Regions from separate parts of the Levilactobacillus yiduensis genome, predicted to be linked through region 1. Evidence: riboswitches for the same ligand, from Rfam matches in the RefSeq annotation. Region 1 holds a riboswitch; the other holds the start of a gene.

Region 1 (6,071 bases):
TGAAGAGGAAGCCCCCACACGATGCGCTTTGGCCCATGGCAATCAGGCCCTTGCTGCTGGTATCGACCACGTCGTCCCAGCTACCAGACCCACTGCCGACCTTTTGCAAGACCAAATACAGCGTCATTAATTTCGACACGGAGGCAATTGGCCGCGCGGTGTTGGCCTTCTTGGACCAAACGGCCTCACCAGTCGTATAGTCCATGGCAATCGCGTTTTTGGCATACTTCAGGCCAAACGGCGCCTTACCCTTCTGCAGATAACCGTGCCAGATCCAGCCCTTCACGGCACCGGACTTATTCGCCACGTAATAGTAAATCCCCTTGGAATTACCATGCTTCAACGTCGCCTTTTGCGTCACGTACCAAGTCGTGTTGGGATAACCCTTCATGGTCGCCAGCTTGCGGTTATGGGCCTTGTTATAAATGGCACCGGCCGTACTCTTCTTGTGGTACGCGGTCTTCGTCACATTCGTGGTCGAGACCGTGGTGTACACCGCCGCATGGGCAGTCTCAGCACTGATACCAGCTCCCATTGCCGCTGTGAATAAGACCGCCAGTGCGGCCCATTTGATACGCTGTTTTTTCATGATGAATTGTCCTCTCCTTGTGCAAGCTTCCACAACTACCCTAACACGGGCAATCCCGGTGCAACAAGGCTGCGTGCGACTTTGTAACTAACTTGTTGGGGACGTAACGTTCGCGTAATCCACCACTTCTTGCCATAATCAGTTGGGGCGTTAATCAATCTGAAATTGAACCGGCAACACGGGTGGTACTGGCCGCCTTACCGTTCGCTAGAGATGAGCTGGAACGCTGAGGGTGGACGGCCCAAGCCAAAAATCGGTCTTGGACCTCAAGTTGGAGCAGATAACCCACGTCTCCAACTTGCCAGTTTTCTAACCAGCAAGCTGCTAAAAAAACTCCCACAGCTGAACTCATCTCTAGCGAACTCCCGGCTACACAGAAAACAGTCAGCTTCATTGCTGATAGCCCGGTATTCGTCTCACCACTATCACACTAGCCAAGTATCTGCCAATTTTCCCTAAGCACAAAAATGCCAGGACCTTACTTTCGCCCTGACATTCCGCGTTTACCGATTCAATTGACCTGTTTCACGTGCACTGCTGCTGAACGGGTTATCACCCGCCCTTTAATTGGGGGCGTTCCCCATAGCAGAACTAGTTGCTCATACTACTCAGCCGGTAAGCATGTTCCATCAACGACCGCGTCTCCGTGAACTCGTTGATGTCATGCAAAACCACTGTGATGACGCGGTGTTTGCCCGTCTTGTGGCCGGTACCCACGAAGCAGTAGCCCGCGCTTGGCGTGTAGCCCGTCTTCAAGCCGTCGACCTTCAAAGAAGCGCGGTAGTATTTGCGCCCCTTCAAGAGGTTGTTGTAGTTGTGACAAACTTGGCCGTTCACCTTCATCGAGCCAATCTTGCCGTCCTTTAAGACGCGGGGATAGGCCGTTATCAGGTGCCGCGCCATCAACGCCACGTCCTTGGCGGAGACCTTGTTGGTGTTGGCCTTGCCATAAGCATAGCCGAAGCGCCGCAGGTCACTATTTTCCAGACCCGATGCCGAGACAAAGTGGGCCCTGCCCAGTTTCCAAGACTTGGCTTGGGCGTTCATCTTCCGGACAAACTTGCTATTACTGCCGCTGACCCATTTGCCCAGGGCAATCGCGGCGTTGTTCGATGAATCCAGGAAGGCCGCGTAATACAGCTGTTTAACAGTGTAGCGGTGATTTAATTTAAAATGAAAACCGCCACAATCGGCGCTCCGACTCATCGACACCAATCCGCGGCTGGTAATCTTGACCTTGTGATTCCAGCGACTCTTCTTGCCATCGATTTTCTTCAGTGTCAGGTACAATGTCATGATTTTAGTGACGGAAGCGATGGGCCGCGCGGTGTTGGCGTGCTTGGACCAGACGACCTTCCCCGTCTTGGCGTCCATGGCGACCGCCGCCTTGGCCTTGGTCAAGACAAATGGTGCCTTGCCCTTCTTCAGGTAGCCGTGCCAAATCCAGCCCTTCACACTGTGCTTACTATTCTGCACGTACAGGTAAATACCGGTGGACTTGCCGTGTTTCAGCGTGGCCTGCTTGGTGGCGTACCACGTGGTGTGGGGATGGGTCGTTAAGCTGCTGACCTTTTTGGTGTGCGCTTTATTGTAGATGGCCCCGCTACTGTGTTTCTTGTGATAGGCCGTCTTCTTGATTTTCTTAGTGCTAACGGTGTGATAAGCCGCAGCTTCGGCGGGCACCGTGGTTGTGGCCGTACCGCCCAGCGCGACCAGCATGCCAACTGCCATGGCCCAGTGACTGAGATGTAAATTTCTCATAAATTCAATACTTCCTATCCTTTAATAATTAATCTAACTAACTATATAGAATAGCACGCCTCCCCTAACCACGATAGCCACGTTCACCGCTTTAGATGTCTTCGGCTGGCTTTGTAACTGAATTGTAAAAAACGTTTCCATCCTGAACAACTCAATGACTGGCCACAATAATTTCCAGTCACGGTTGCATTTACCCGCTAAATTGGTTACGCTAAGGGTAATCAAATACGACTGGGGTGCCTCGCGGCTGAGATCAAACCCATTGAACCTGCTCTGGTTAACACCAGCGAAGGGAATGCGTACTTTTGTGCTATCAATGAACCCCTACTAAGTAACTTTAGTGGGGGATTTTTTATTCGTTGGGCACCCCCGTCAATACTCTCATAGGAGGCTTCATTTTATGAAAAGTTGGCATATCCGCGATATTATTCTGGTAACGATTCTCGCAATTTTTATGGGTGTTATTTTCTGGATCATTAATCCTGTCTACACGATTCTAGCGGCCGCACTGGCCCCGTTTGGACTGCAACCCTTGGCAAATGAAATTCTACTAGGTATCTGGGTCATGGCTGGCCCTTTGGCCGGATTCATCATCCGGATTCCTGGGTCCGCCACACTTGGCGAGTTCCTAGGTGCTGTGGTTGAAATGTTTCTAGGCGGCATCTGGGGAGCCAGCACCTTAATTTCTGGTGCGGTTCAAGGGATTGGCGCCGAGATTGGCTTCGCCGCCACTGGCTACAAGCGTTACAACTGGGCCAGTCTATCCATCAGTTGCCTGACGACCGCCATTGTGACCTTTGCTTGGGACCTGTTCCGGAGTGGTTACGCTGCTTATCATCCCGGCTTCTTGATTCTCTTGTTCGTGGTTCGTTGTGCTTCCGTCTTCCTCTTCGGTGGCGTGCTGACCAAGCTGATCACCAACCTGCTGGCCCGCGCCCACGTCTTACCTAACGTCAGCACTAAGTAGCTTGAGACTGCTGCCGCCTGCCGTTACGTGAAATTCTAGGCTGGAACGCTGGGGGAGGACGGTCCGAGCCAAAGAACGGTCTCGGACCTTGCTTTGAGCCGAAAATCACGTCTCAAAGTCACCAATTTAGCGGCAAAAATCGCCCCTAAATTCCCCGGCTGAGCCCAGATTTCACTTCACTCTCGGCTACGATTGGTAGCTATACGCTGTCCCAAGCCAACTGTAAAGCCAGACAACACTAAGGACCAAACGAATTGTCGTTTAGTAATCACCTCAGTAGACAAGAGTCTACCCGCTCGCACCAGATTACTCGCACAACTGGCGATGGTCGTTGGCACCGTTTTTCAGCCAATGCCCATCACCACGCAATTGAAACCGCTAACGTAAACAATCTATGTATTACCCTTATTTTTACCAACCCTGTTTCACATTGGAGGAATTTTCGTGGCCACTGTAACCGTTCATGCACTTACATTTACCTATCCCAAACGCACGCAGCCGGTCTTGGATGACCTCGACGTGACCTTTCCCAGCGGCAAATTTTCCCTGCTGACCGGGGTGTCCGGTGGTGGGAAGTCCACCTTACTCAAGCTGATTGCGGGACTCACCCCACTCCCCGACGCCGGAGCCATCACCTTTGATGGCCAGCCGTTGGCGCAGATTGCGCCGGCAAAACGTGCCGCGACCGTTGCCATGCTCTTCCAAGAACCCAGCACGCAGTTCACCATGGACACCGTGGTCAACGAGCTACGGTTCGCTCTGGAAAATCAGCAGGTCGATCCCGCGGCCATCCCCGCTAAGGTCACGGCTGCGCTGGACTTCATCGGCATCACCGACCTCCGCGACCGCCAGCTGATGCAACTCTCCGGCGGCGAACAACAGAAGGTCGCGCTGGCCATCATCGTTGCCATGGACAGCGACGTCATCTTGCTAGACGAACCCTTCGCTAGCATCGACCCGCCCACTCGGCTGGCCCTGCTGGAAAAGCTGGTCACGTTGTGTACGCAACGCGGCAAGACCATCATTTTGGCCGACCACGATCTGAGTAATTACGACCGCTGGGTGGACCACTTGGCCGTGTTGGACACGGGTAAACTGACCCTGTTGTCGCCCGCTGCCACCCAGGCTCGCTTTGCCGCCTTTACCCCCGACAAGCTCCGGCTGACCCACGTGGCCTTGCCCGCAGACGACCTCACCGTCAGCCTGCAGGGGACGCAACTGGCCCTGGGGCACGCGCAACGCCAGTTATTACAGCCACAGGATCTGTCGTTGTTTGCTCACCAAGCGACCCTGATCACTGGCCCTAACGGCAGTGGCAAATCCACGCTGTTTCGTGCCCTGGTACGGCTGGGCAACTACCAAGGCCGCATCACCTACGATGGACAAGACATTCACAAGCTCTCTCGGAAACGGTACGCGCGGCAGGTCGGCCTGATGTTCCAGTCGGCCAGCGCCCAATTTCTCAACGTGACCGTGGCCGAGGAACTGGCGTTGTCACAGAAGTTCGGCAACCAGACCTACTTCACACCGGAACGGGTGCAGGACCTCTTGACCCAGCTGCACCTCGCCAACCACGTCGACCAGGTTATTTACTCCCTGAGTAGTGGCCAGCAAAAGAAGTTGCAGCTTCTGTGCATGCTGATGATGGCGCCAAACGTCTTACTGCTGGACGAACCCTTGAAGGGCCTGGATTTTGCGTCCATTCAAGTCGTCATGCAGATTTTGACGACCGTGCAGCGCGACCTCAAGCTGACGTTGATTATGATCAGCCACCAACTCAGCGGCCTGGACGACCTGATCACGCTGCATCTCGCGCTCGACCACCAGCAACTCACTTACCAGGAGGCGACAACATGAATCCGAGTTTGAAATTAGCACTGGTCGTGTTGATTGCCCTGGAAGTGTCCTTCACGCAGGTCTGGGCGGTCAACGTGGCCCTCATCATCGTGAGCCTCGGGCTGATGCTTTTTAATCACATCACGCTCAGACGGCTGTTGTGGCTGACGCTGGTACCGTTGTTCTTCGCCAGCGCCCTGGTCTGGTCGTTGACCCTGCAAGGCACGGCCAGCCACCACTTTCTCATCGTCTTATTCACGCGGATGTTCGTTTACGTTTACATGGGCGGGCTGTTCACGCAGACCACCGATCCTCTGACGCTAACCCGTTCGCTGGAACAAAACGCCAAGCTGCCGGCGAAATTCGCTTACGGCTTTCTGGCCGCATTCAACTTGATGCCCAAGATCCAAGCGGAGGTCGCCACTATTCGGGCAGCCGCGTTGATGCGTGGTCAGGAGCTGCACGTGTGGTCGCCGCAACTGTATTTCAAAGTCATCCTCGCTGCCATGAACTGGTCCGACCAGTTGGCTGCCGCCATGACCTCACACGGCTTTGTGGAAGGGACGCCACGCACCCACGCAGTCACGGTCGCATTACGGTCCCGCGACTGGTGGCTCTTCGCCCTCAGCCTAGTGACCATTCAAGTTGGTCTCTTCATCGGCCTACCTTAAAAAATAAAGGAGTTTTTGTATGTTTACTGATCAAGCGCACGCCAATGCCCAAGCCCTCTGGGACGCGTCCAAACGCCATCCCTTCATCCAACAACTACAGGCGGGGACGTTACCAGCCGCAACCTTTCGCTATTATTTGATTCAAGACCATTACTACCTACACGAATTCGGCAAGCTCCACGACCTGGCCGCCGACCAAAGCAACGACCCCCGTGTTGTCAAACAGCTCCGGGCGGGTGCTGCCAGT
Region 2 (6,071 bases), on a different contig from region 1:
CGAAATAGCCAGGCTGTTTAAATGGCCATGGGTCACGATCAATAGCGTGCCCACAAAGGCCAGCAACATGCCGCCAGCTTCCGGTCGCGTCGGCGTGACGTGTTTAAATAACAGGAAGTAAATACTAATGATGAAGGGTCCCAAGAACTGAATGATGGTCGCAATCGGGGCGTTACCAAACTTGACGGCCTCGAAGTAACAGAGCTGAACGGGCACCAACCCTAACAAACCGTAGCTGATGACCCGCAGACCGGTCGCCTTTTGTCGCCAGATTTCAAACGGCTTGACCCCAATCACTTGGCCCAAGACCAGCAAAATAATACCGGCCGTGATCATCCGGACCTGCGTCAGCCACAAGGCCGTCACATGGGGATTCAACCCAAATAACGTGCTCGCGGCCACCCCGGAGATCCCCCACAAGATGCAGGCCACGCTGGCGAGTAAGACCCCGCGTAAATGATGTTGTGGCGTCATGACCGCGCCACCTTGATTTCTGCAAATGCTTGTAACATAGTCATTTCCCTCTCACTCTTAAATTCACAAAGCAAGATTCATTATAACAAATCTAATCGTCAATCCCGGCCGACTCAGGGAAATTTCACCAAGTTCTTAGGGTGAAGCGCTTTCTCATTGCCGCTCAAAAAGGCCCCCGTCACGACAGTTGTCGTTGGGAGGCCCGATTCACTCTTTATTTTTTCGGCCGCACGACCGCAATGAAGTCGGCAAGGCCTTGGGGATCAGTCAACTGGCGGTTGCATTGCGCACTGTCGCGGCAAATGTAATTGCCGTTACGCGTGTAGCTTCCCAGTCCCGAGCGCTTGGTCGTCGAGACGAATAGCGACACGTTGCCAATCGTGTGGCAAATGCTGCAGACGCCCTTGACCACTTGTGGGGCGAGGTCGCCTTGAATGCCGATCAGCCGATCCTGATACGGCGCCACCAGGTATTTCTTCTGGTTACCGCCGTCGTTCCAACCCAGATACGTGAGCTGGTGTAAGTTCAAAGTCGCCCATTCCGGCTGTTTGAGCTTCTTCACCTTACGAAATAGCTTGCTTAACTGCTTGGTCGACAATTCCGGAAATGGTACCACTAGGGGTTCTAGCAACGGCACAATCTCAGCTGCGGCCTTACGGGTCAACCGATCCGGCTGCAGGCGCGTCAAGAATTCTTGCACGGCTGGTTCGGCCAGCGGCACTAAGGGCTTGATGCGCTCCAGTGTCGTATCCCGAACGACGCGGCGCATGTGCTTGTCATTTACCGAAAGATAGGCGCTCACTAAGGCGTCGATCTGTTGTCTGATATAACTATATTCGTAGGCGGTGATTGTCGGTTTCATGTTTATTTTTTCCTTTCAGATTCAAACCTGACACTTCTCTGAAAGGTCTTGCAGAAAAGTGTCCCTAACTAGCAGCACTTTTCCGTACAAATAACGATGCCATCATCGTCGATCATCTCCTTGCATTCAGCCATTTTAGCTGAAGTGTTAGTAGTATACCGCAATCACACGGTCTTGCGCAAGAAAAAGAGGCCTCGCGTACACGAAGCCCCTACTCTCAGCTTTCGAACCTCCTGTCATCTCGATTTGATGGTAGTCGTCTGACATGGTCCGTTAATTTTCTCTCAAAGCTGAGATTTCCCAAGCCACGTTATGCCCCGTGACTTTGGGTCTATTTTACGATAACTCCTGACAACTTCTGTGCTTGAGGCCCCAGTTAGCTTAGCGAGTAAATTAAGAGGTGCGACCTGTGTTGGTGTGAATTGTCTGGTGGCGGTGCGGCTCATAGCGGGGACTGGCCACCTACCGTCCGCCAAATATGGGTCGGAGCGCGGTGGGCGGACTCTCGGCTACTGGTGTGCTTGCCAATAATAATCGATTTATCCTTCAATCGTTTGCCGACAGCCTTAAATAAATTGCACATAGTATTGATATTTATTCATAGGTGTTATTTTTATAAAATTATTGATATATCGACGTTTATAAATATCATTATAAAAAGAAAATTTGTGTGCACCAACTGCGAGAATCCCTGTAAATCCAGCACTACCAGTCATATTTCGAAGAATCCCGTACAATTTTAGAAAATTAAGTTGTACCCCGCTTTTCGCCATGCTATACTAAATCCAACTTAAAAAGTTTCTGGGGATACCGTTAAACGGCACGAGAGTAAGTTGTGAACTTTGACCCATTGAACCTGTCAGCTAATACTGGCGTAGGGAGGAACGCACGGATGCTTCATCTGGCGGCAACGACTCCCCAGATGAAGCTTTTTTGTTCAAGAAAGGAGGCTGTTATGGCACGTAAACTCTATCCCTTAGGCAGTCTCGTGATTCTCCTCGTGACTTGGCAACTCGCCGTGACGCTCTTTCAAGCGCCAGCGTTCATTTTGCCCAGTCCCGTTGCCGTCATGCAGGCGCTTCAAGTTGATGCTGGCGGATTACTAGCCAACTCCTGGGTCACGCTTTACGAATCACTGATTGGCCTGGGGATTGCCTGCGCCCTGGCCTTCGTGACGGCGCTGGTCATGGATCGCTGGCAACTAGTCCACCAATCATTTTACCCACTGCTGGTCATCTCACAGACGCTCCCCGTGATGGTTCTGGGCCCGCTACTGAGCCTGTGGTTTGGCTTTGGCATCACGCCCAAGATCATTCTAGTCATCTTGATGAGCTATTTTCCCATTATCGTGGCATTTTCGGAGGCGCTGGGGAAGGTCTCAACCGAACAGATTCGCTTCTTGCAGACCATGGGCGCCAAGAGCTGGCAGGTCTATCGCATTCTCAAGATTCCCCAAGGCATGCAAGGCTTCTTCGCTGGCCTACGCATTGCCGCCACATATTGCGTCAGCGGCGCCATCATCGGAGAATGGCTCAGTGCCGAAGCCGGCCTGGGCTACTACATGATTCGGGTGAAGAACGGCTACCAAATCGACAAGGTCTTCGCCGCCATTTTCTGCGTCATCATATTAAGCCTGGCCCTCAATGGGGTCACGCAAGTCCTACAAAAAGGCTACTATCGCCTATTAATCCAAGGGAGAAAATCATGAAATTATCCAAGCTCTGGCTTCTCGTTCCTGTACTGCTATCGCTTACGGCCTGTGGCAACAGCCAAGACAAGGCCGCTAATTCCAAATCAGCTAAGAAATTGACCAACATTTCCATCGTGTTAGATTACGTCCCCAATACCAACCACACCGGTCTGTACGTGGCCAAGGACAAGGGCTATTTCAAGGATGCCGGTCTGAACGTGAAAATCATCGAGCCCGGTGACAACGCGACTAGCATTGGAATGGTCGGCGCCAACAAGGCCCAATTTGGCGTGAGCTACCAAGAAGATGTGACTTACGCCCACGCCGACGGTAAGAATATTCCAGTCAAGGCGATTGGGACGATTTTAAAGCACAACACGTCCGGCTTCGTCTCCAAGGCCAACAGTGGCATCACCTCACCCAAGGACTTCGCGAACAAGACCTACGCCGGCTGGCAAACACCGAGTGAAGAGGCCGTACTGAAAGCCGTCATGCGTAACGCTGGCGTTAATCCGAAATCCCTGAAGATTGTGGGCGCGACTGGCGACGGTCCCAAGAGTCTGGGAAAGAAAAACGACATTCAGTGGTGGTTCCAAGGCTGGGACGTGATTCGCGCCAAAAATGACGGTATCAAGGTCAATTACATGCCACTACGCAAGTTGGACAAGCGGCTAGACTACTACACACCGGTCATCATCACGAACAACACCCAGCTACAAAAGAATGACAAGATCGTCAAAGCCTTTATGGCGGCCACGAAGAAGGGCTACCAAGATGCCATCGCTCATCCCAAGGCTGACGCACAAATCCTGCACAAGTACGCCAAGGACAGTGACCTCAGTTTCTTAGAGGACTCGCAAGCCTTCCTGTCCGCCAACTACACGGATAACGCTACGAAATGGGGCCAAATGGATGCCAAAGTTTGGGACAACTACACGGGCTTCATGAAAGAATATGGCCTGATCAAGAAGGCCATCCCCGCCAAGACGCTCTACACCAACCAATACGTCGGTGACTAGCCATGACCATCACGCTTGAACACGTTGCCCTTACGCTAGACGACTTAGAGATCTTACGCGACGTGACCGCCACGATTGCGGACAACAGCTTCGTTTCGCTGATTGCACCCAGCGGCGCCGGCAAGTCGACCCTCTTGAAATTATTGACGGGCTTATTGACGCCGACCGCGGGAACGCTAACCGTGGCAAACCAGCCCATTACTGGGTTGAACACCACGTTCAGTTACCTGCCGCAAACGGACATGTTGTTGCCCTGGTATGACGTGGACCAAAATATCACGTTGTACCAGCGCATCAATCATCTCCCTATCGACCACGACCGCGTGACGGAACTGTTGACGCTGTTTGGCCTGGTGGACTACCGCCATTTTCTGCCCCATCAGTTATCTGGTGGCATGCGGCAACGGGTCGCCCTGTTGCGGACCATGTTGAACCCGGCGGACTACCGCTTGTTAGACGAGCCGTTCGGCGCACTGGACGCCATGACGCGGGGCTTGATGCAAGACTGGCTATTGAGCCTGCCGGCGGCGCTTCAAAAGACCACCCTGCTGGTCACTCACGATATTGAGGAGGCCATTTACCTGTCGGACCGCATCTTAGTTCTATCGGCACGACCGGCTCACTTGATTCGCGACATCGCGCTGACCCCCACCACTCGTGACCGACAATGGCTGGCGACCCAAGCGCCACTCAAGGCCGAGATTTACGACCTGTTGCGTGGCGACGAACAACTTTAAAACGTTAAGCAAACGAAGCACCTGGGCTGTCCACTCCCGGGTGCTTCGTGTCTACATATTATTCATCACTCAGCGAACGAATCGCTTTGGCCGGCACGCCACCAACTAACGTGTTCGCCAGCACATCCTTGGTGACCACGGCGCCGGCCGCAATCACCACGTTATCTCCAATCGTAACGCCTGGCATAATGGCAACCTTCCCGCCAATCCAGACGTCGTTGCCAATCGTCACGGGAGACGCCTGGGCCAAATAGCCACGCCGACCCGTGGGCGTCAGGGGATGATTAACCGTGTAAATGTCCACGTTGGGGCCAATCATCACGTGGCTGCCGATGGTCACGGGCGCAATGTCTAAAATCGTCAAATTGTAATTGCTTAAGAAATCTTCGCCCACATGAATATTTCGCCCGTTATCGCAATTAAACGTAGCTTGCACGGAAACCCGGTCGCCGTGACTGCCTAAGATTTCTTTGATCTTAGCGGTCTGAGCCGCCGGATCCGTGGCGGGAATCGCATTAAACTCTTGGCATAGTTTAGCTGCTCGCGCCTTTCGCGCCGCTACTTCATCATCCAGGAAATAATACGGTTCCCCAGCATCTAATTTTTGTAAGTTTGTCTTGGTCATCGTCTTCACCTCATCATTAAGCCTAGCACTTCGACGTTGGTTTAAGTCAAGAGTCGAATATTAAATCGATTTCCAAAAGTTCTTTTTAAATTCTTCATCATTGATATTTTCTTTGGGAAAGGTGTTAAAGTTCTCGCTAAATAGCCGCTGATCAACAAAATGACTAACTTTGCGCATCCTAAACTGTTTGGGTGACAATCCTGTCCAAACCTTGAACTGACGACTAAAATTAGCTGGATTCTTGTATCCAAGAATCGTACCAATTTGATTAATGTTAAACTGCGGTTTCAGTAATAATTGTTGGGCAATTTCTTGTTTGATGTCCGAGAGATAGGATTTGGGAGATGAACCATAGTACGTCTTAAACAAGCGAGAAGCATACCCAATACTTAGATTTAATTGACTACAGATATCAGCAATCACGTTTCCACTCTCTAAACCTGTAATATTATCAGGACTGCTAATGGCTTGATCAACCTGTCGTTGCATAGTTTGTTTAATATACACACGAATCATCTTGGCATACTGCATTGTTGAAAGATTCTTAATATGTGAAGTTCGCTTCACGCCTTTATATAAATCTAGGATGATATGCGATAACAATAATTGTAACTCCATCTTATCTGTAAAGTTATAGTGTTCATCTGCGGTGGCCTCCAGTGGC

Evidence for each region. A riboswitch is a leader RNA that binds a small molecule or an ion and turns the genes downstream of it on or off. The one in region 1 is predicted to bind thiamine pyrophosphate.
Region 2: it holds a riboswitch for thiamine pyrophosphate, as region 1 does, so the genes downstream of both, NGM66_RS03520 (ABC transporter permease) here and NGM66_RS00135 (ECF transporter S component) in region 1, are expected to answer to the same signal.

What each region holds. Positions count from the first base shown of each region.
Region 1 is NZ_JAMXAZ010000001.1:23,204-29,274, forward strand. Features, by position in the region: gene NGM66_RS00125 (D-alanyl-D-alanine carboxypeptidase family protein) at 1-589, opposite strand, end outside; gene NGM66_RS00130 (D-alanyl-D-alanine carboxypeptidase family protein) at 1,181-2,350, opposite strand; TPP riboswitch at 2,573-2,663, shown strand; gene NGM66_RS00135 (ECF transporter S component) at 2,751-3,317, shown strand; gene NGM66_RS00140 (ABC transporter ATP-binding protein) at 3,762-5,174, shown strand; gene NGM66_RS00145 (energy-coupling factor transporter transmembrane component T family protein) at 5,171-5,824, shown strand; gene tenA (thiaminase II) at 5,844-6,071, shown strand, end outside.
Region 2 is NZ_JAMXAZ010000004.1:54,180-60,250, forward strand. Features, by position in the region: gene NGM66_RS03510 (DMT family transporter) at 1-474, opposite strand, end outside; gene NGM66_RS03515 (FusB/FusC family EF-G-binding protein) at 689-1,336, opposite strand; TPP riboswitch at 2,129-2,234, shown strand; gene NGM66_RS03520 (ABC transporter permease) at 2,292-3,044, shown strand; gene NGM66_RS03525 (ABC transporter substrate-binding protein) at 3,041-4,045, shown strand; gene NGM66_RS03530 (ABC transporter ATP-binding protein) at 4,048-4,782, shown strand; gene NGM66_RS03535 (sugar O-acetyltransferase) at 4,841-5,407, opposite strand; gene NGM66_RS03540 (AraC family transcriptional regulator) at 5,468-6,071, opposite strand, start outside.